DNA from 2 places in the Kitasatospora sp. NPDC088391 genome. Region 1 is predicted to be linked to the other one. Evidence: predicted binding sites of a transcription regulator. Region 1 holds the regulator's gene; the other holds the start of a gene.
What was found. Region 1 encodes HspR, which represses chaperone genes until heat shock. Its sites were predicted from a motif close to TTGAGNNNNNNNNNCTCAA; they were not measured.
Positions count from the first base shown of each region.

Region 2: lon (endopeptidase La) is a predicted target of HspR. The motif match lies at 2,620-2,638, and genes of this name have one in related genera.

Region 1 is NZ_JBIVNB010000003.1:429,288-438,936, forward strand. It holds gene ACIQBJ_RS10640 (LuxR family transcriptional regulator) at 1-674, shown strand, start outside; gene ACIQBJ_RS10645 (hypothetical protein) at 682-1,290, opposite strand; gene ACIQBJ_RS10650 (hypothetical protein) at 1,926-2,960, opposite strand; gene ACIQBJ_RS10655 (heat shock protein transcriptional repressor HspR) at 3,166-3,687, opposite strand; gene dnaJ (molecular chaperone DnaJ) at 3,695-4,846, opposite strand; gene grpE (nucleotide exchange factor GrpE) at 4,967-5,557, opposite strand; gene dnaK (molecular chaperone DnaK) at 5,554-7,401, opposite strand; gene ACIQBJ_RS10675 ((Fe-S)-binding protein) at 7,708-9,649, shown strand, end outside.
Region 2 is NZ_JBIVNB010000007.1:355,625-365,273, forward strand. It holds gene ACIQBJ_RS22855 (ATP-binding protein) at 1-638, opposite strand, end outside; gene ACIQBJ_RS22860 (response regulator transcription factor) at 740-1,474, opposite strand; gene ACIQBJ_RS22865 (rhomboid-like protein) at 1,772-2,479, shown strand; gene lon (endopeptidase La) at 2,661-5,054, shown strand; gene ACIQBJ_RS22875 (GtrA family protein) at 5,144-5,680, shown strand; gene ACIQBJ_RS22880 (DUF3533 domain-containing protein) at 5,718-6,761, opposite strand; gene ACIQBJ_RS22885 (MarR family winged helix-turn-helix transcriptional regulator) at 6,896-7,360, shown strand; gene ACIQBJ_RS22890 (MDR family MFS transporter) at 7,469-9,043, shown strand; gene ACIQBJ_RS22895 (hypothetical protein) at 9,113-9,343, opposite strand; gene ACIQBJ_RS22900 (anion permease) at 9,357-9,649, opposite strand, start outside.

The DNA of each region.
Region 1 (9,649 bases):
CGGACCGCTCCAGCGTCGTGCAGCACGTCGACCGGACCGAGGAGATCCGGCACCGCGTCCAGCAGTTGGCGAGCGAGGCGTACGAGGAGGAGCTGTCCCTGCACCCCGGCGGGGCCGGCCCGGCCGAGCTGCTGGCGGGGGCCCGGGAGCGCACCCGCCGCTTCCTGGAGCGGGGCGGCACGATCCGGACGGTCTACGAGCCGACCGCGCTGCTGGACGAGCCGACGGTGCGCTGGGCGGAGGAGGTCACCGGCTGGGGCGGCCGGTTCCGCACGCTGAGCGAGCCGTTCGGCCGGATGATCGTCTTCGACCGGCGGATCGCCGTGGTCCCGGCCTCGGCGGACAACTCCAGCGCGGCGTTCGTCGAGGACCCGGCGGTGGTCTCGTTCCTGGTCGACGCGTTCGAGCGGGACTGGGAGCGCGCGGAGCGCATCCAGTGGGGCACCGCGGGCCTGGAGGGCGAGGGCACGGTGCCGGTGCACGAACAGGTCGGGAGGCTGCTGGCCCAGGGGCTGACCCAGCGTTCCGTCGCCGCCCGGCTGGGCCTGGGCGAGCGGACCGTCGCCGCGCACATCTCCCGGCTGCGCGAACTGCACGCCGCGGAGACCCTCTTCCAGCTGGGCTGGCAGATGCGGGGAGCCGAGGGGCCGCGCGACGGAGCCGCCGGGAGCTGACGCGCGGTCAGCCGGTGGCGATCTCCGGGGACCAGAAGCCGTACGGGCCGGTGTGCTCGCGGCGCGGGCGCGGGAACTGCTCGCCGGGCGCGGTCCAGAAGCCGCCGCGCAGCGACAGCGCCATCCCGGCCCAGTCCAGCGCGGTCTCCACGGTGTGGTGCAGCGCCTCCTGCGACCAGGTGTCGTCGAACACCAGCGGCAGCACCGGGGTGACCTGCTCGATGGTGGCGATCAGCGGGTTGTGGGTGATCGCCTCGTCCACCAGCAGCACGATCGGCTTGCGCAGCGCCGAGGCCCAGCCGAGCTCCAGGCTCACGCCGGCCGACAGCGGGGCGCCGATGTACGCGAACACCAGGTCCGCGCTCTGCATCGCCCGGAAGTCCGAGGGCACCCGCGGCTCGGGCGCCCGCCCGGCCACCGTCCACGCGTCGCTGTGGTGCGCGCTGTAGACCGCGGCCCCGCTGCCCAGCAGCGTGCTCCGCAGCGTGGTCAGCCTGGTCCGGCTGGCCAGCGTCACCACACTGTCGGCCGGACCGGTCAGCCGCATCAGCGGCGCGGCCAGGAAGACCCGGGCACGCCGTCCCTCGGCGCGGTGCTGCAGGTGGTGCTCGCTCATGTCGACTCCGCAAGAATCAGTCGGCGGGGCATGTCCCGCCAGGGGGGCGTGGCGTGTGTGCGAATGCTGCTGACATTCGTTGGTTCAAAACCAAAGTGCCGAGTTCATGCCACTCGCGTGGTCCTCCGCTGACCGATCAGGCTCGTCACGAGTGCTGGGCCCACTGATCGTGGCCGCAGGGCTGCGAGGTCGTCCACTGCCGCCAGGTGTCATATCACTGCATGGCAGGGAGATGACACGCCCTGTCGACTACCGCTTCCCGGCCACTGGTTGGCATTATTAACATCCAGTCGGATTGCCATAGTTGAAGTCGTTTGACGTGATCACTCTGGAAGGGAGGGCTGCCGTGCGTATCGCGCGTCGCCTCATCGCCACCTTTGCCCTTATTGGTGCTGCCCTTTTCGTCGGTGCCAGTGCGGCGTCGGCGGCCGACAGCGGGTGGCCGCACGCGGCGGCCCCGGTGCACGCCGTGCACACGGTCGCGATGGACAGCGGATGGCCCTCCGCGGTGGCCTCGGACGGTCGGGCCTCCCTCACCTGACGCCCCCGGGGCGAGGGCCCTGCCGGTTCCGACGACGGGCCGAGCGGCCGACCGGACACCTCCGGTCGGCCGCCGCTCCCGCACGCCGGCGGACTCAGTCCTCGGCGGTCGCCGGTTCCGTCGGCAGCTCGTCCGCGATGACCTGTTCCGGCTCCTGGGCGAGCTTCCAGCCGAGCTGGAACAGGGTGTCCACCCCGTAGTCCTCGCGCATCTCGGCGATGTGCCGGGCCAGCGTCCGCTCGCTCAGGCCGAGGTTGCGGGCGATCACCCGGTGGCCGACGCCCTGCGCCATCGAGCGGATGATCTGCCGGCGCAGGCTCGACAGCACCTGCGGGGGCACCTCCCGGCTCGCGTGGAACGGGATCGCGCGCTCCCAGAGCGACTCGAAGACCTGCAGCAGGTAGCTGACGACCGCCTGGTCCTTGATGAAGGCGGCCTGCTTCATGTCCTCGCTGCCGGGGATGACGGCCGTCTTGCGGTCCGCGATGATCAGGATCGAGAACGGTTCGCCCAGGGTGCGGATCTGGCTCCCGGCGGCGGTCATCGTCTCCACGTAGTCCAGCGTCGGGCTGGAGTAGCGGGCACTGGGCTGGTAGATGCTCCGGGTGATCCCGCCGCGCTGCAGCACCCCGAGGTCCCGGTCGATCACGGCCCGCAGGGTCTCCGCGCTGCGCCCGCCGCCGGGCTGCGCGGTCAGCAGCTCGTGCGAGCAGTTCTCCACCAGCATCCCCAGGCGCTGGTCGATCGCGGTGAACCCGTGGACGTATTCGATCTTTCCGCCGGCTTCGCCCCCGCCGTTCAGCTCGCTGAATGCGTCGCCGAGATCCCGCAGTCCGGCGGTGAGCGCCGCCGATCGCTGAAGCAAATGGGCCGCTTCGCGTTGCCATGCACTGTTCAGGGATATCGACAGCGCCCGGGGGTCGACGGCCACCACGCCGGACGGGTCGTCGGTGTCGTGGATCAGGAGTCCGAAATCGAGCAGCTCCTGGATCTGCTTTTCCGCCGCCTGGTGTTCTGCCGTGTTGGCCCGGCCGCCGGAACGCACAATGGACAGGTACACCTCATGTGCGGCGACGGAGAGCAACTCGTCGGCGGAATGGACCGGTACGGAGTCCCGGCTTATGCGCATTGACTGCTCCCCTCCGCGATGACCTCGTGTACGGCGGTGCCCGGCCAGCCCGGTGACCAGTACGGATCATAGGCAAAATCGCCCCGCTGCGGATTCCGCCCGCGACACCCGGCCGCCCGTCCTGCGAAGACTCTCCCAGCACGGCGACGCCGCCGATACCCCCCGATGGGCAGGGGCTCGGCGGCTCGCCGACGCGGGGCCGCGCTCAGCGCTTGGGCCGCCAGACCACCAGGGCGCTGGACTGCTGGACCTGCTGGTAGGGGACCAGGTCGCGGCGGTAGGAGGCGTGCACGGCGGCCTCGCGCTGCTGGAGGGTCGCGGCGGCGCCCTCCAGGGCGTCGACCAGTTCGGCGGCCCGGGCCTGCAGGGCGGCGACCTGGTTCTCCAGCTCGATGATCCGCTTGATGCCGGCCAGGTTGATGCCCTCGTCCTGGGAGAGCCGCTGCACCTCGCGGAGCTGCTGGATGTCCCGGGCGGAGTAGCGCCGGCCGCGGCCGGCCGTGCGGTCGGGGCAGACCAGGCCGAGCCGGTCGTACTGGCGGAGCGTCTGCGGGTGCAGGCCGGAGAGCTCGGCGGCGACCGAGATGACGTAGACCGGGGTGTCCTCGGTGAGGACGTAGGGCGGCGGGGCGGCGGGGCGGGCCGCCCGGCCGGAGCCGGGCAGGCCCTCGCCCAGGCCGGGACCGATCCGGCCGTCGCGCGGACTGTCGGGGTGGTGGGGGCTCATCGGGGTCTCACGCTCCCTCCGCCGCCTTGAACAGGGCGGCACGCGGGTCGTCCGAGGCGGTGGCCTCGCGGTACTGCTCCAGTGCGCTCAGCGCGTCGCCCTCGACGTGCTTGGGCACCACGACCTCCACGGTGACCAGCAGGTCGCCGCGGGTGCCGTCCTTGCGGGTGGCTCCCTTGCCGCGGGCCCGCATGGTCAGGCCGTTGGCGCTGCCGGGCGGCAGCTTGAGCTTCACGGCCGGGCCGTTCAGGGTCGGCACCTCGATGGTCCCGCCGAGCGCCGCCTCGGGGAAGCTCACCGGCACGGAGATCGTCAGGTTGTCGCCCTTGCGCCCGAACACCGGGTGCGGGTCGACGTGCACCGTGACGTAGAGGTCGCCGGGCTGGCCGCCGCGCTCGCCCTGGGCGCCCTTGCCCTTGAGCCGGATCCGCTGCCCGTCCTGCACCCCGGCCGGGATGCGGACCTGCATGGTGCGGGCCGAGGAGGCCCGGCCGCTGCCGTGGCAGACGGCGCACGGGTCGTCGACGATCATGCCGCGGCCCTTGCAGTCCCGGCACGGCTCGGAGAGCGCGAAGGCGCCCTGGCCCCGGCTGACGGTGCCCGCGCCGACGCAGGTCGGGCAGACCCGCGGGGTGGTGCCGCTCTTCGCGCCGGTGCCGGCGCAGGCGCGGCAGGCGGCCTGCGAGGTCATCCGCAGCGGCACGGTCGCGCCGTCGACGGCCTCCTCGAAGTTCAGCGTGACCTCGGTCTCGACGTCGGCCCCGCGGCGCGGCTGGGCGGTCTGCCGGCCGCCGCGGTTGAACAGCCCGCCGAACACGTCGCCGAGGCCGCCCGCTCCGCCGCCGCCACCACCGTTGTTGAACAGGTCGCCGAAGTCGAACCCGCCCGCTCCGCCGCCCCCGCCGGAGCGGAAGCCGCCGCCCGCGAACAGCGAGCGCGCCTCGTCGTACTCCTTGCGGCGCTTCTCGTCCGAGAGCACGTCGTACGCCTCGGAGATGTCCTTGAAGCGCTCCTCGGCCTTGGCGTCGCCCTTGTTGGCGTCGGGGTGGAACTCCCGGGCCAGCTTGCGGTACGTCTTCTTGATCTCGACGGCGGTGGCGTCCTTGGGCACGCCGAGGACCTTGTAGTAGTCCTTCTCCACGTAGTCCTTAGCGCTCATGGCCTTTGACCGCCACCTCCCTGATCTGCCTGATCTGTTCGTGGAACCTCGTGATACGGCGCTGCGGAGCCGGCCGCCGTACTGGACGACGTACGACTCCGCAGCGCACGGGGATGTTACTCAGCTGTCGGACGAACCGTCGGCCTTGCCGTTCTCCGGCTCGCCGGTGGTCTGGGTGCCCGGCTGGGGCTCCGCGACCGCGACCATCGCCGGGCGGATGATCCGCTCGCCGATCCGGTACCCGGGCTGGAGGATCTGCACGCAGGTGTCCTCGGTGACGTCCGAGGAGTAGCTGTGCATCAGCGCCTCGTGCATGGTCGGGTCGAAGGGCTCGCCCTCCTTGCCGAACTGCTGCAGGCCCAGCTTGGCGACGACCGTCTCCAGCGACTCGGCCACGGACTTGAAGCCGCCCGTCACCTCGCCGTGCTCGCGGGCCCGGCCGATGTCGTCCAGCACCGGGATCAGCGACTCCAGGATGCTGGAGACCGCGATCTCCCGGACCGTCGCCCGGTCGCGCTCGACCCGCTTGCGGTAGTTCTGGTACTCGGCCTGGAGGCGCTGCAGGTCGGCGGTCCGCTCGCCGGCCTCGCGCTTGGCGGCGGCCAGTTCGTCGGCACCGGCACCCGCGACGGCCTCTTCGGCTGCCTTGAGCACGGCCTCCTCGGCGGCGGAGTCGTCGCCGGGCTGCTCGCCCTGCGGCTTCTCCGTCATGCGGCACCGCCCTTGGGCTTCTCGTCGTCCACGATCTCGGCGTCGACCACGTCGTCCTCCTTGGCGGCGGACTCGCCGGCCCCGGCCGCACCGGTCGCCGCGCCCGCGCCGTCGGCCTGCGCGTAGAGCGCCGCGCCGAGCTTCTGGGCGGTGGTGGAGACCTTCTCGGTGGCGGTGCGGATGGCCGCGACGTCCTCGCCCTTGAGGGTCTCCTTCAGCTCGCCGATGGCGGTCTCGACCTCGGTCTTGACGTCGGCCGGGAGCTTGTCCGCGTTGTCCGCGATGAACTTCTCGGTGGAGTAGACGAGCTGCTCGCCCTGGTTGCGGGTCTCGACGGCCTCGCGGCGCTTGGTGTCCTCCTCCGCGTAGCGCTCGGCCTCCTCACGCATCCGGTTGACCTCGTCCTTCGGCAGCGAGGAGCCGCCGGTGACGGTCATCTTCTGCTCCTTGCCGGTGCCGAGGTCCTTCGCGGCCACGTGCATGATGCCGTTGGCGTCGATGTCGAAGGTGACCTCGATCTGCGGCAGGCCGCGCGGGGCCGGCGGCAGGCCGGTCAGCTCGAACATGCCGAGCTTCTTGTTGTACGCCGCGATCTCGCGCTCGCCCTGGTAGACCTGGATCTGCACGGAGGGCTGGTTGTCCTCGGCGGTGGTGAAGATCTCGGAGCGCTTGGTCGGGATCGTGGTGTTGCGCTCGATCAGCTTCGTCATGATGCCGCCCTTGGTCTCGATGCCCAGGGACAGCGGGGTGACGTCGAGCAGCAGGACGTCCTTGACCTCGCCCTTCAGCACACCGGCCTGCAGCGAGGCGCCGATGGCCACGACCTCGTCCGGGTTGACGCCCTTGTTGGCGTCCTTGCCGCCGGTCAGCTCCTTGACCAGCTCGGCGACGGCGGGCATGCGGGTGGAGCCGCCGACCAGGACCACGTGGTCGATCTCGGACAGCTGGATGCCGGCGTCCTTGATGACGTTGTGGAACGGGACCTTGCAGCGGTCCAGCAGGTCGGCCGTCAGCTGCTGGAACTGGGAGCGGGTGAGCTTCTCGTCCAGGTGCAGCGGGCCCTCGGCGGAGGCCGTGATGTAGGGCAGGTTGATCGAGGTCTCCGAGGAGGAGGACAGCTCGATCTTGGCCTTCTCGGAGGCCTCGCGGAGGCGCTGGACGGCCATCTTGTCCTTGGACAGGTCGACGCCGTGGCCGGCCTGGAAGACCTTCACCAGGTGGTCGACGACGCGCTGGTCCCAGTCGTCGCCGCCGAGGTGGTTGTCGCCGTTGGTGGCCTTGACCTCGACCACGCCGTCGCCGATCTCCAGCAGCGACACGTCGAAGGTGCCGCCGCCGAGGTCGAAGACCAGGATGGTCTGGTCGTCCTTGTCCAGGCCGTAGGCCAGGGCGGCCGCGGTCGGCTCGTTGACGATGCGCAGGACGTTCAGGCCCGCGATCTCGCCGGCCTCCTTGGTGGCCTGGCGCTCGGAGTCGTTGAAGTACGCCGGGACGGTGATGACGGCGTCGGTGACCGTCTCGCCCAGGTACGCCTCGGCGTCCCGCTTGAGCTTCTGCAGGATGAAGGCCGAGATCTGCTGGGGGTTGAAGTCCTTGCCGTCCAGGTTGATCTTCCAGTCGGTGCCCATGTGGCGCTTGACCGACCGGATGGTCCTGTCGACGTTGGTGACCGCCTGGCGCTTGGCGACCTCGCCGACGAGCACCTCGCCGTTCTTGGCGAAGGCGACGACGGACGGCGTGGTCCGAGCGCCCTCGGCGTTGGTGATGACCGTGGGCTCACCGCCCTCAAGAACACTGACGACGGAGTTCGTCGTACCGAGGTCGATGCCGACCGCGCGTGCCATCGTGAATACCTCCGGGGGAGAAGTTGAGCAGTACAGGCTCAAGGATGCATGACCGATCCGGCATCGTCAACAGCTTTGAGCCCGTGTCGCTCAACTTTACTGAGCGCTTATGTCGCGGAGGGGCCGGTGGGCCCCTCCGATGTGCTCCGGGCGGGTGAGTCTGGGCTTAGTGACTGCCGCCATAGCCGGAACATCTTCTGGGGTGCGTGGGGGCGCGGTAATGTCCGGCGCGTCGACCGTGCAAGTTACCGATGAGTACACTCTGCGGGAGACCATTTCGACCCAGCCGCTGGAGACGGAGAGCCGATGCAGCTAGCAGCGATCGTCATCTCGCTGGTCACGTTCGTGATCGGCACCGCGCTCGCCGCCCGTGCGGCGCTGTACATCTACAAGGTGGTGCGCACCGGCTCCGCCGACAGCACCCGGTTCGGGCAGCCCGCGCAGCGGGTGGGCACCGTGGCCAAGGAGTTCCTCGGCCACACCCGGATGAACCGCTGGGGCATCGTGGGCGTCGCCCACTGGTTCGTCGCGGTCGGCTTCTTCTCGCTGGTCCTCACCCTGGTGAACGCCTTCGGCCAGCTCTTCGACGCCGAGTTCGTGCTCCCGGTGATCGGCCACTGGCTGCCCTGGAACATCTTCGTCGAGCTGATCGGCACGCTGACCACGCTGGGCATCCTGACCCTGATCGTGATCCGGCTGCTCAGCCTGCCCTCCCGGGCCGGCCGCAAGTCCCGGTTCGCCGGCTCGATCGCCTGGCAGGCGTTCTACGTCGAGTACACGATCCTCGGCATCGGCCTGTGCATCATGATGCTCCGCGGCCTGGAGGGCGCCCTGGAGGGCGTCGACTCCTACGACCCGGCCTACCTGGTCTCGTACCCGATCGCCGCCGCCTTCCACGGCACCGCGCACGGCACCCTGGTCAACCTGGTCTACCTGTTCGCGATGCTGAAGATCTGCATCTCCTTCGCCTGGGCGATCACCATCGGCGTCAACCCCTCGATGGGCGTCGCCTGGCACCGCTTCCTGGGCTTCTTCAACATCTACTTCAAGCGCGAGGAGGACGGCGGCGTCGCCCTCGGCGCGCTCCGTCCGATGACCAGCGGCGGCGCCCCGATCGACTTCGAGGACCCGGCCGACGACGCGGTCTTCGGCGTCTCCCAGGTCGAGCACTTCTCCTGGAAGGGCATCCTCGACTTCTCCACCTGCACCGAGTGCGGCCGCTGCCAGTCGCAGTGCCCCGCCTGGAACACCGGCAAGCCGCTGTCGCCCAAGCTGCTGATCATGAGCCTGCGCGAGCACGCCTACGCCAAGGCCCCCTACCTGCTCGCCGGCGGCGGCAAGGACATGGAGGGCAACGAGCGGGCCACCGCCGAGCAGCTGGCGGGCGTCCCCGCCGCCGCGCTGGCCGAGGCCGAGCGCCCGCTGATCGGCACCGCCGAGGAGAACGGCGTCATCGACCCGGACGTGCTGTGGTCCTGCACCACCTGCGGCGCCTGCGTCGAGCAGTGCCCGGTCGACATCGAGCACATCGACCACATCGTCGACATGCGCCGCTACCAGGTGATGATCGAGAGCAGCTTCCCGACCGAGGCCGGGACGATGCTCAAGAACCTGGAGAACAAGGGCAACCCGTGGGGCCTGGCCACCAAGGCCCGGCTCGACTGGGTCAAGGAGCTGAAGAAGGAGACCGGCATCGAGGTGCCGGTGATCGGCGAGGACATCGACCCCGCCGAGGTCGAGTACCTCTACTGGGTCGGCTGCGCCGGCGCCCTGGAGGACCGGGCCAAGAAGACCACCAAGGCCTTCGCCGAGCTGCTGCACACCGCGGGCGTGAAGTTCGCCATCCTCGGCAAGGAGGAGACCTGCTCCGGCGACTCCCCGCGCCGCCTCGGCAACGAGTTCCTGTTCCAGATGCTCGGCGCGCAGAACGTCGAGACCCTCAACGCCGCGCTGGAGGACGCCCCGACCAAGCGGATCGTGGCCACCTGCCCGCACTGCTTCAACACCATCGCCAACGAGTACCCGCAGCTCGGCGGCCACTTCGAGGTCATCCACCACACCCAGCTGCTCCAGCACCTGATCGACGAGGGCAAGCTGCTGCCGGTCAACCCGGTCGAGGGCCTGATCACCTACCACGACCCCTGCTACCTGGGCCGGCACAACAAGGTCTACAGCCCGCCGCGCGAGATCATGGACAAGGTCCCCGGCCTGCGCCAGCAGGAGATGCACCGCCACAAGGAGCGCGGCT
Region 2 (9,649 bases), on a different contig from region 1:
GAGTCCAGCGGGACCACGCCGTCGTCCAGCTTCGACAGGTCCAGCAGGTGGGTGACCAGGCGGCCCAGCCGCTCGGTCTGCTCCAGCGCGGTGCCCAGGTTCCTCGGGTCCGGCTTCACCACGCCGTCGACCACGTTCTCCAGCAGGCCGCGCAGCGCCGCGATCGGGGTCCGCAGCTCGTGCGAGACGTTGGCGATCAGCTCCCGGCGGTGCCGGTCGGCCGCCTCCAGGTCGCCCGCCATCCGGTTGAAGGTGTCGGCCAGCTCGCCGATCTCGTCCCGGGAGGAGACGTCCACCCGGGCGCTGTAGTCGCCCTCGGCCATCGACCGGGCCGCTGCCGTCATGTCGCGCAGCGGCGCCGTCAGGCCGTTCGCCAGGAACTGCATGAACAGCAGCGAGGCGATCAGCGAGAAGATCATGATGATCCGGATCTGGGTCTCCGACCGGATCGCGACCACCACCATGCCGGTGGCCAGCACCACCGAGACGACCACCAGCAGGGCCAGCTTGCCCTTGATCGAGCGGACCGGGTCGAACGGGCGGATGTCGGCCCACACCCGGCGCGCGGCGCGCACCGCCAGCGGGGGTCGCGGGGCGGCCGGTTCGGCTTCCCCGTTGCGTTGCTGCGGAAAGGTCATGGTGCCCCTGGTCGTCAGGACCTGGTCGTGCGGACTCGTCCCCCGGGGGGACGGCCGGGCGCCGTGCGGGCCCCCCGGAGGCCCGTGCCGGCGGTGCCCGGTCAGGACAGCGGGGCCTCCAGCGCGTAGCCCACGCCGTGCACCGTGCGGATCCAGCTGGCGCCGATCTTCCGGCGCAGCGCCTTCACGTGGCTGTCCACCGTGCGGGTCCCGGACGCGTCGGTCCAGTCCCACACCTCGGCCAGCAGCTGCTCCCTGGTCAGCACCGCGCGCGGCTGCGCGGCCAGGCAGGCCAGCAGGTCGAACTCGGTCGGCGTCAGGTGCACGTCGCCGGCGCCCAGCCGGACCCGGCGCTGCACGTGGTCGATCTCCAGCTCGCCGAACCGCAGCGAGCCCAGGGCGGGGGTGCGGGCGGCCTGCTGGGCCCGCTCGACCCGGCGGAGCAGCACGTTCACCCGGGCCGCCAGCTCGCGCATCGAGAACGGCTTGGTCATGTAGTCGTCCGCGCCGACGCCCAGGCCCACCAGCAGGTCGGTCTCGTCGTCCCGCGCGGTCAGCATCAGCACCGGCACCGGGCGCTGGGCCTGGATGCGGCGGCACACCTCCAGGCCGTCGAAGCCCGGCAGCATGATGTCGAGCACCACCAGGTCCGGCTGCCAGGTGTGGAAGCCGTCCACCGCGCCCGGCCCGTCGTGGGCCACCGCCACCTTGAAGCCCTCGGCGCCGAGCCGGGCGGCGATCGACTCCGCGATCGTCGGCTCGTCCTCCACGACGAGCACCCGTCGCTGGGTGCCCACCTGCCCACCGCTGTTCGTCTCTTGCTGGATCTCTGTCACGGTCACGCCACCGCCCCCAGGGCCTGCGGGCCGACTGCCTGTGGGACAGCGGGCGCCGCTCGTAGTCGTCTTGTTTCCGTTGGTTCCGTCATGAGTGTGCCCGGCCCGCGACCAGGTCACGTTTGGCAGGTCCCCGATCGGACGGGCACGGGCCGCTACCTTACCCGCAGCGGTCGCGACCTGTAACGGTACGTGTGCGAGCGAGGCATGGGGGCACAAAGGTCTTCACAGGACTTCCTCAGACACCTCTCAGTCGCCACCCGTATCTTGGGCATGACGGACAGCCCGGGAGGCACCATGACCAGTGCGGAACTGCGGAGGCGGCTCCTCCGGCCGGGGCTGCGGGCCCTGCCGACCCCGCGGGGCAACCCGTTCGCCCTCGGTTACCTCACCCTGTTGCTCGGCACCACCCTGTACGCGCGCTTCGGCGACCCCGGGACGGTGCACCGGCTCCAGGAGCTGTCCTCCACCGACGCGCACAACCTGCTCGTCCACCCCGCGCTCTCCCTGGTCGGCAGCGGCCTGTGGGTCGCCGGCCCGGTGTGGATGCCCTACTTCTGGGCCTTCGCCGTCACCGTCGCCCCCTTGGAACGACGGATCGGCGGCCTTCGTGCCCTCGGCGTCTTCGGGGCCGGCCACGTCGCGGCGACGCTGCTCTCGCAGGGCGTGGCGGTGGCCACGGTGGCCGCGGGCGGCGCCGAGCCCGGCGTGCTGGACGCGATGGACATCGGCGTCTCGTACGGCGTCCTCACCTCGCTCGGCGCGCTGGCCGGGCTGCTCGGCCCGACCGGGCGGACCCTCGCGCTCGGTGGCGGGGTCGCCCTGATCGCGCACCAGCTGGCCTCCGACCCGGACCTGGTCACCTCGGTCGGCCACCCGGCCGCGCTGGCGGTCGGCGTCGCGCTCTGGCCGCTGCTGCGGGGGCGCGGGCCGCGCCGCCCGCGCCGTCCGGGGCGTGCCCCGGCGTGGCAGTCCCGGCCGCAGGCGGTGCCCGCCGAGGGCTGAGCCCCGCCCCCTTCGGAACCGCGGCCTCCCGGACCTCCCCCGGGCGCCGCGGTTCCGGCGCGTTCCGGGCTGTTCTCCGCCGTGCCCCGGTGTTCTCCCACGGTGAACACCGGCCGGGGAACAATCCCCGCGCGCCGAACCTTAGTCAGGTCAACTCAACTTCACTGACTGGGGAGAGATCATGGCATCGACGTCCGTTCCGCTCACTCTGCCGGTGCTGCCGCTCGACGACGAGGTGGTGCTCCCCGGCATGGTGGTGCCGCTGGAGCTCTCCGACCCCGAGGTGCGGGCCGCCGTGGAGGCGGCCCGGGCGGGCAGCGGCGGCGGCAAGCCGCAGGTGCTGCTGGTGCCCCGGCTGGACGGCTCGTACGCGGCGGTCGGCGCGCTGGCGACGGTCGAGCAGGTCGGCCGGCTGGCCGACGGCGACCCGGCGGCGCTGGTCCGGGCCGTCCGACGGGTCCGGATCGGGGCCGGAACGACCGGCCCCGGCGCGGCGCTCTGGGTGGAGACCACGCCGTTCAAGGAGTCCGACCAGGGCCTGCCCGTGGCCGGCCGGGCCGCCGAGCTGGTCAAGGAGTACAAGGCGCTCTCCACCCAGTGGCTGCGCCGGCGCGGGGCCTGGCAGATCGTCGACCGGGTGGCCGCGATCGAGGACATCGGCGAGCTGGCCGACAACATCGGCTACGCGCCGTTCGCCACCGCCGAGCAGAAGCTCAAGGTGCTGCTGGAGGCCGACCGCCCGGCCCGGCTGGAGTACGCGCTCGGCCTGCTCCGCGACCACCTCGCCGAGGAGGAGGTCAACGACACCATCCGCAAGGACGTCGAGGAGGGCGTGGCCAAGCAGCAGAAGGAGTTCCTGCTGCGCCGCCAGCTGGAGGCGGTCCGCAAGGAGCTGGCCGAGCTGAACGGCGGGACGGGCACCGAGGAGGAGGACTACCGGGCGCGGGTGGAGGCGGCCGCGCTGCCGGAGAAGGTGCGCGAGGCGGCGCTCAAGGAGGTCGACAAGCTGGAGCGGTCCAGTGACCAGTCGCCCGAGGGCTCCTGGATCCGCACCTGGCTGGACACCGTCCTCGAACTGCCGTGGAACGAGCGTTCCGAGGACGCGTACGACATCGCCGCCGCCCGCGCCGTGCTGGACGCCGACCACACCGGCCTGGCCGACGTGAAGGACCGGATCGTCGAGTACCTGGCCGTCCGCAAGCGCCGGGCCGAGCAGGGGCTCGGGCAGATCGGCGGCCGGCGAGGGGGCGCGGTGCTGGCGCTGGTCGGGCCGCCCGGGGTGGGCAAGACCTCGCTGGGCGAGTCGGTGGCGAAGGCGATGGGCCGCTCGTTCGTCCGGGTCGCGCTGGGCGGCGTCCGGGACGAGGCGGAGATCCGCGGCCACCGGCGGACGTACGTCGGCTCGATCCCGGGCCGGATCGTCCGCGCGATCAAGGAGGCCGGGACGATGAACCCGGTGGTGCTGCTGGACGAGATCGACAAGGTCGGCTCGGACTACCGGGGCGACCCGGCGGCGGCGCTGCTGGAGGTGCTGGACCCGGCGCAGAACCACACCTTCCGGGACCACTACCTGGAGGTCGAGCTCGACCTGTCCGACGTGGTCTTCCTGGCCACCGCCAACGTGCTGGAGTCGATCCCCGGACCGCTGCTGGACCGGATGGACCTGGTTCGGCTGGACGGCTACACCGAGGACGAGAAGGTCGCCATCGCCCGCGACCACCTGCTGCCCCGGCAGCGCTCCCGGGCCGGGCTGACCGAGCGGGACCTCACGGTGGACGAGGCGGCGCTGCGCAAGCTGGCCGCCGAGTACACCCGGGAGGCCGGGGTCCGGACGCTGGAGCGGTCGATCGAGCGCATCCTGCGCAAGGTCGCCGCGCAGGCCGAGCTCGGGCAGCGCGAGCTGCCCGCCGCGGTCGGCGCCGAGGACCTGCGGGCGCTGCTCGGGCGGCCGCACCACGTGCCGGAGTCCGCGCAGGAGCCCGCGGTGCGGCGCACCGCGGTCCCGGGCGTGGCGACGGCGCTGGCGGCGACCGGGGCCGGCGGCGACGTCCTCTACATCGAGGCCTCGCTGGCGGACGCCGAGACCGGCTCGACCGGGCTGACGCTGACCGGGCAGCTGGGCGACGTGATGAAGGAGTCGGCGCACATCGCGCTCTCCTACCTGCGCTCGCACGGCGCCGAGCTGGAGCTGCCGGTGACCGGCCTGCGCGAGCGGGGCATCCACCTGCACGTGCCGGCCGGCGCGGTGCCGAAGGACGGCCCGAGCGCGGGCATCACGATGACCACGGCACTGGCCTCGCTGCTGTCCGGCCGCCGGGTGCGGGCCGAGGTGGCGATGACGGGTGAGGTTTCTCTCACCGGCCGGGTGCTGCCGATCGGCGGCGTGAAGCAGAAGCTGCTGGCCGCCGACCGGGCCGGGATCACCACCGTGATCCTGCCGGGCCGGAACGAGCCGGACCTCGACGATCTGCCCGCCGAGGTGCTGGAACGCCTGACGGTGCACCTGGTGTCGGACGTCCGCGAGGTGCTGCGGCTGGCCCTGGAGCCGGCCGAGGTGCTGGTCGCGGCGGCCTGACCGGCGGCATCCGACACCGGGGGCCTCGGAGCGGTTCCGCTCCGAGGCCCCTGGTGGTTGCCGATCCGGGGGCATGGGACACTTCCCGCATGCCGTCCCCTACACAGCGCGCGCTGGCCGTGGTCCCGGAGCGCTACCGCCCGTTCCTGGTCAAGCACCGCAAGCTGGTCAAGTTCCTCGTGGTCGGAGGAACGTGCTTCATGCTGACCATGCTGATCAACTTCGCCCTGAAGATGACCGTCCTGGAGAGCAAGCCCGTGGTGGCGCTCACCATCGCGACGGTGATCACCACGGTCGTCTCGTACGTGCTCAACCGCCAGTGGTCGTTCCGCGCGGCCGGCCGCAAGCGGGAGGCCGCGGGCTTCTTCGTGGTCAGCGCCCTGGCGATCGGGGTGAACGACCTCCCGCTGGTGGCCTCCCGGTACCTGTTCGACTTCCGTGAGCCGGACGTCACGCACTTCGCCCAGGAGGTCGCGGACTTCTTCAGCGGCATGATCATCGGCACCCTGCTGGCGATGGCGTTCCGCTTCTGGGCGATGAACCGCTTCGTGTTCACCCAGTTCTCCGACCGGGTGGCCGGCGAGCAGCAGGACCAGGAGCCGGGGCTGGAGCCCGAGCGGGTCTGACCCCCCCCGCCCCCGGTCCGCGCTCACCGCTCGGCCGTCACGTCCCGGAGGGGACGGGGCGGCCGAGTCGCGGTTTCCGGGCCACCGCGGCGAAGGTGACCGCGACGCCGATCACCGCCCAGACCAGCAGGACCATGATCGGGCCCAGCAGGTGGGTGGAGTCCAGGTAGGCGATCGAGCGGGTGGCCGAGGTGCCCGCGCCGTTCGGGATCCACTCGCCGATCGCCCGCCAGAACGCGGGCAGCATCGGCGCCGGGTAGACGCCGCCCGCGCTGGGGTTGCCCAGCACCACGAAGACCAGCACCGCCAGGCCGATGCCGACCACGCCGAACAGGCACTCCATGGCCATCGTGACGGCGCCGACCGAGAACACCACCAGCGCCCCGATGCAGGTGAGGGCGGCGATCGAGCCGGGCAGCGCGTCCAGGATCGGGCCGGTGATCAGCGCGCCGCCCAGGCCGGCCGCGACCGAGTACAGCGCGAGCGTGCCGAGCCGGATCAGCGCCCGACCGGTGTTGGCGGGCCGGGAGCCGGCGCTGATGCCGAGGATCGAGGCGACCAGGTAGCCGCCGACGCACCAGCCGACCACCAGGTAGAAGGAGGACAGGCCCTTGGCGTCGCCGGACGCCAGCGGGATCACGTCGTCCACCACGACGGTGCGGTGCTGGGAGGCGGCCAGCTTGGTGACGATGGTCTCGGCGGCGGTCGAGGCGGCCGGGCCGCGGGCCTCGGCGACCAGCAGCCGGTCCTCGGTGCCGGTCGGGTCGACCACCCAGGCCGCGTAGATCTTCTGGTCCTTGATCAGGGACTCGGCGGTGGCCGCGTCCGGTGCGGTGGAGGCGCGCACCGCGTCGTTCGGCACGGCGTCCAGCGCGCCGACCAGCTTGGGGGCGGTCTCGGGCGGGGCGACCACCGCGATGGACAGCTCGTGCGGCTTCGGCTGGTGCAGGGCACCCACGTACGAGGTGATGAAGCCCAGCTGCAGCAGCAGGACGGCGACGACCAGGAGGAAGGCGCGCGGTGTCACCGCGTCCCTCAGTTCGTCGGCGAATCCTTTCCGCGGCTCTGCCGTGGTGGCCATGGTGGGGCGTCTCCCTCGTCGGTCCGGGCACTGCCTGGCGGGCAGGGCAATGCGGCAATAGGTGTGAAAACGGAAACTTCATATCATGAAACAGTTGCCGCGCGGGGGAGGCGCGCTGCGCGATACTGAGCGCCATGGACGACCCCGTGGGCGAGCGGAACGCCGCCGAGCCGGCCTTCCTCGCGGTCGAGCGCGAGGTGGCGACGCTGTTCCGGCGCAGTCGGACCCGGGCGGCGGAGGTCTCCCGACTGGTCCACCCCGAGCTGGAGGCCGGGGCGTACGTGCTGCTGGCGTTCATCCGGGAGGCCGGGCGGGCCCGGGTGACCGACGTCGGGCTGCACTTCGGGGTGGGCAAGGCGACGGTGAGCCGGCAGATCCGGGCGATCGAGGAGCTGGGGCTGCTGCGGCGGGAGACCGACCCGCTGGACCGGCGGGCCTCGCTGGTGTCGCTGACCGAGGAGGGCGAGCGCCGCTTCGCGGCCGCCCGGGCGGTGCGGATGGGGCGGTTCCGGGACTCGCTGGCGGGCTGGGAGCTCGCCGAGCTGGAGCAGTTCGCCCGGCTGCTGGAGCGGTTCAACGAGCTGACCGAGGGCGTCTGAGGCGCGGGGTCTTTGCCTGGGCTTGAAGAAGGTTGCCTTAGTCAACTATCAGCGTATAGTTGCCTGAGGCAACGAATTCTCGCTCGAAGGACCAGTCGAAGGAAGCGCATGTCGACGCCCGTACCCGCACCGCCCCAGGACCGGATGTCCCACCGCCAAGTGCTCGAAGCCCTCTCGGGACTGCTGCTCGGTCTGTTCGTGGCCGTGCTCTCCTCGACGGTCGTCTCCAACGCACTGCCGCGGATCCTCACCGACCTGCACGGCGGCGAGTCCGCCTACACCTGGATCGTCACCGCCGCGCTGCTCTCGATCACCGCCGCCACCCCGCTCTGGGGCAAGCTCTCCGACCTGGTCAGCAAGAAGCTGCTGGTGCAGATCGCCATGGTGATCTACGTGCTCTCCTCGGCGCTGGCCGGCCTGTCGCAGAGCATCGGCATGCTGATCTTCTGCCGGGTGCTGCAGGGCATCGGCGCGGGCGGCGTGATCGCGCTCGGCCAGATCTGCCTGGCCGCGATGGTCCCGCCGCGCGAACGCGGCCGCTACAGCGGCTACTTCGGTGCCGTCTTCGCACTCGCCACCATCGGCGGCCCGCTGATCGGCGGCGTCATCGTGGACACCCCCTGGCTCGGCTGGCGCTGGTGCTTCTACGTCGGCGTCCCGTTCGCGCTGGTCGCGATCCTGGTGCTGCAGCGCACCCTCAAGCTGCCCGAGGCCCCCGTCCGCAAGCCGAAGATCGACTACCTCGGCGCCACCCTGATCACCGCCTCGGTCAGCCTGCTGATGATCTGGATCTCGCTGGCCGGGAAGAACTACGACTGGGTGTCCTGGCAGACCGCCGCCATGGTGCTCGGCGGCCTCGCGCTGGCCGGGCTGTTCGTCGCCGTCGAGAAGCGCGCCGCCGAACCGCTGATCCCGCTCGACCTGTTCCGGCACCGCACCGTCACGCTCGCCGCGGTGGCCTCCGCCTTCGTCGGCGTCGGCATGTACGGCACCACCACCTTCCTCGGCCAGTACTTCCAGCTCGCCAAGGAGAAGACCCCCACCCAGGCCGGCCTGCTCACCCTGCCGATGATCCTCGGCCTGGCCGCCTCCTCCACCGTGGCCGGCAAGCTGATCACCAAGTACGGCAAGTGGAAGGGCTACCTGGTCGGCGGCACCGCGCTGCTCGCCGTCGGCCTCGGCCTGCTGGGCACCGCCCGCGCCGACAGCCCCTACCCGCTGCTCGCCCTCTACATGGCGGTGGCCGGCGTCGGCCTCGGCCTGACCAGCCAGAACCTGGTGCTGGCGGTGCAGAACACCGTCCCGCGCCACGAACTCGGCGCGGCCAGTTCGACCGTCACCTTCTTCCGCACCATGGGCGGCGCGATGGGCGTCTCCGCGCTCGGCGCGCTGCTCGGCCACAGGGTCGCCTCGTACACCGCCGAGAACTTCGCCAAGGCCGGCCTGCCCGCCGCCGGGGCGGGCGGCGACGGCATCCCCGACCTGAAGAAGCTGCCCGCGCAGGTCGTCCCGCTGATCACCGACGCGTTCGGGCACGGCGTCGGCACCGTCTTCCTGATCGCCGCCCCGTTCGCGGCGGTGGGCTTCCTGCTGGTGCTGTTCATCCGCGAGGTGCCGCTGCGCACCGCGCAGGACGCGCCCGTCGCCCCGGCGGCCGAGAAGGCCCCCGCCGCGGTCCGGTAGCCCGCGGCGCGTACGACGAAGGCCCCCGCCGCACCGGCGGGGGCCTTCGTCGTACGCGTGCCGGGGGTGCTACTTCGAGGCGATCAGCGAGATGCCGTACAGCACCGCCGCCGCGCAGGCCGCGAAGCAGACGCCCGCGGCGACCAGGGCGGGGACGCCCCGGCCGCCGGTGCCCGCCGCGACGGCGGCCTCCCGGCGGGAGAGGGCGAGGTTGCCCAGGGCGAAGACGACCACCACCGCGAGGGTGACGAGCAGGCTGACGCCCGCGGTCTCGGCCAGTGCGGCCCACTTGATGTTCATGGCGGACGTCCTCTCAGGCCGCGATGGTGGTGGCGGGGGCGGTCGGGCCGGCCGTGACCGGGACCTCGACCTGGGTGGGCTGGTTGACGTTGTCCGCGTGCACCGGCTGGCGGCGGGAGATCAGCCACATCGAGCCCGCGCCCAGCACCAGCGCCAGGCCGACCAGCGCCACGCCCCAGTCGCCCTTGTCGGCGACGAAGGCGGCCGCGCCGGAGACCACCGCGGCGGCCGGCAGGGTCAGGCCCCAGGTGTAGGCCATCCGCCGGACCATGCCCCAGCGCAGCTTGCCGGACGGGCCGCCGAGGC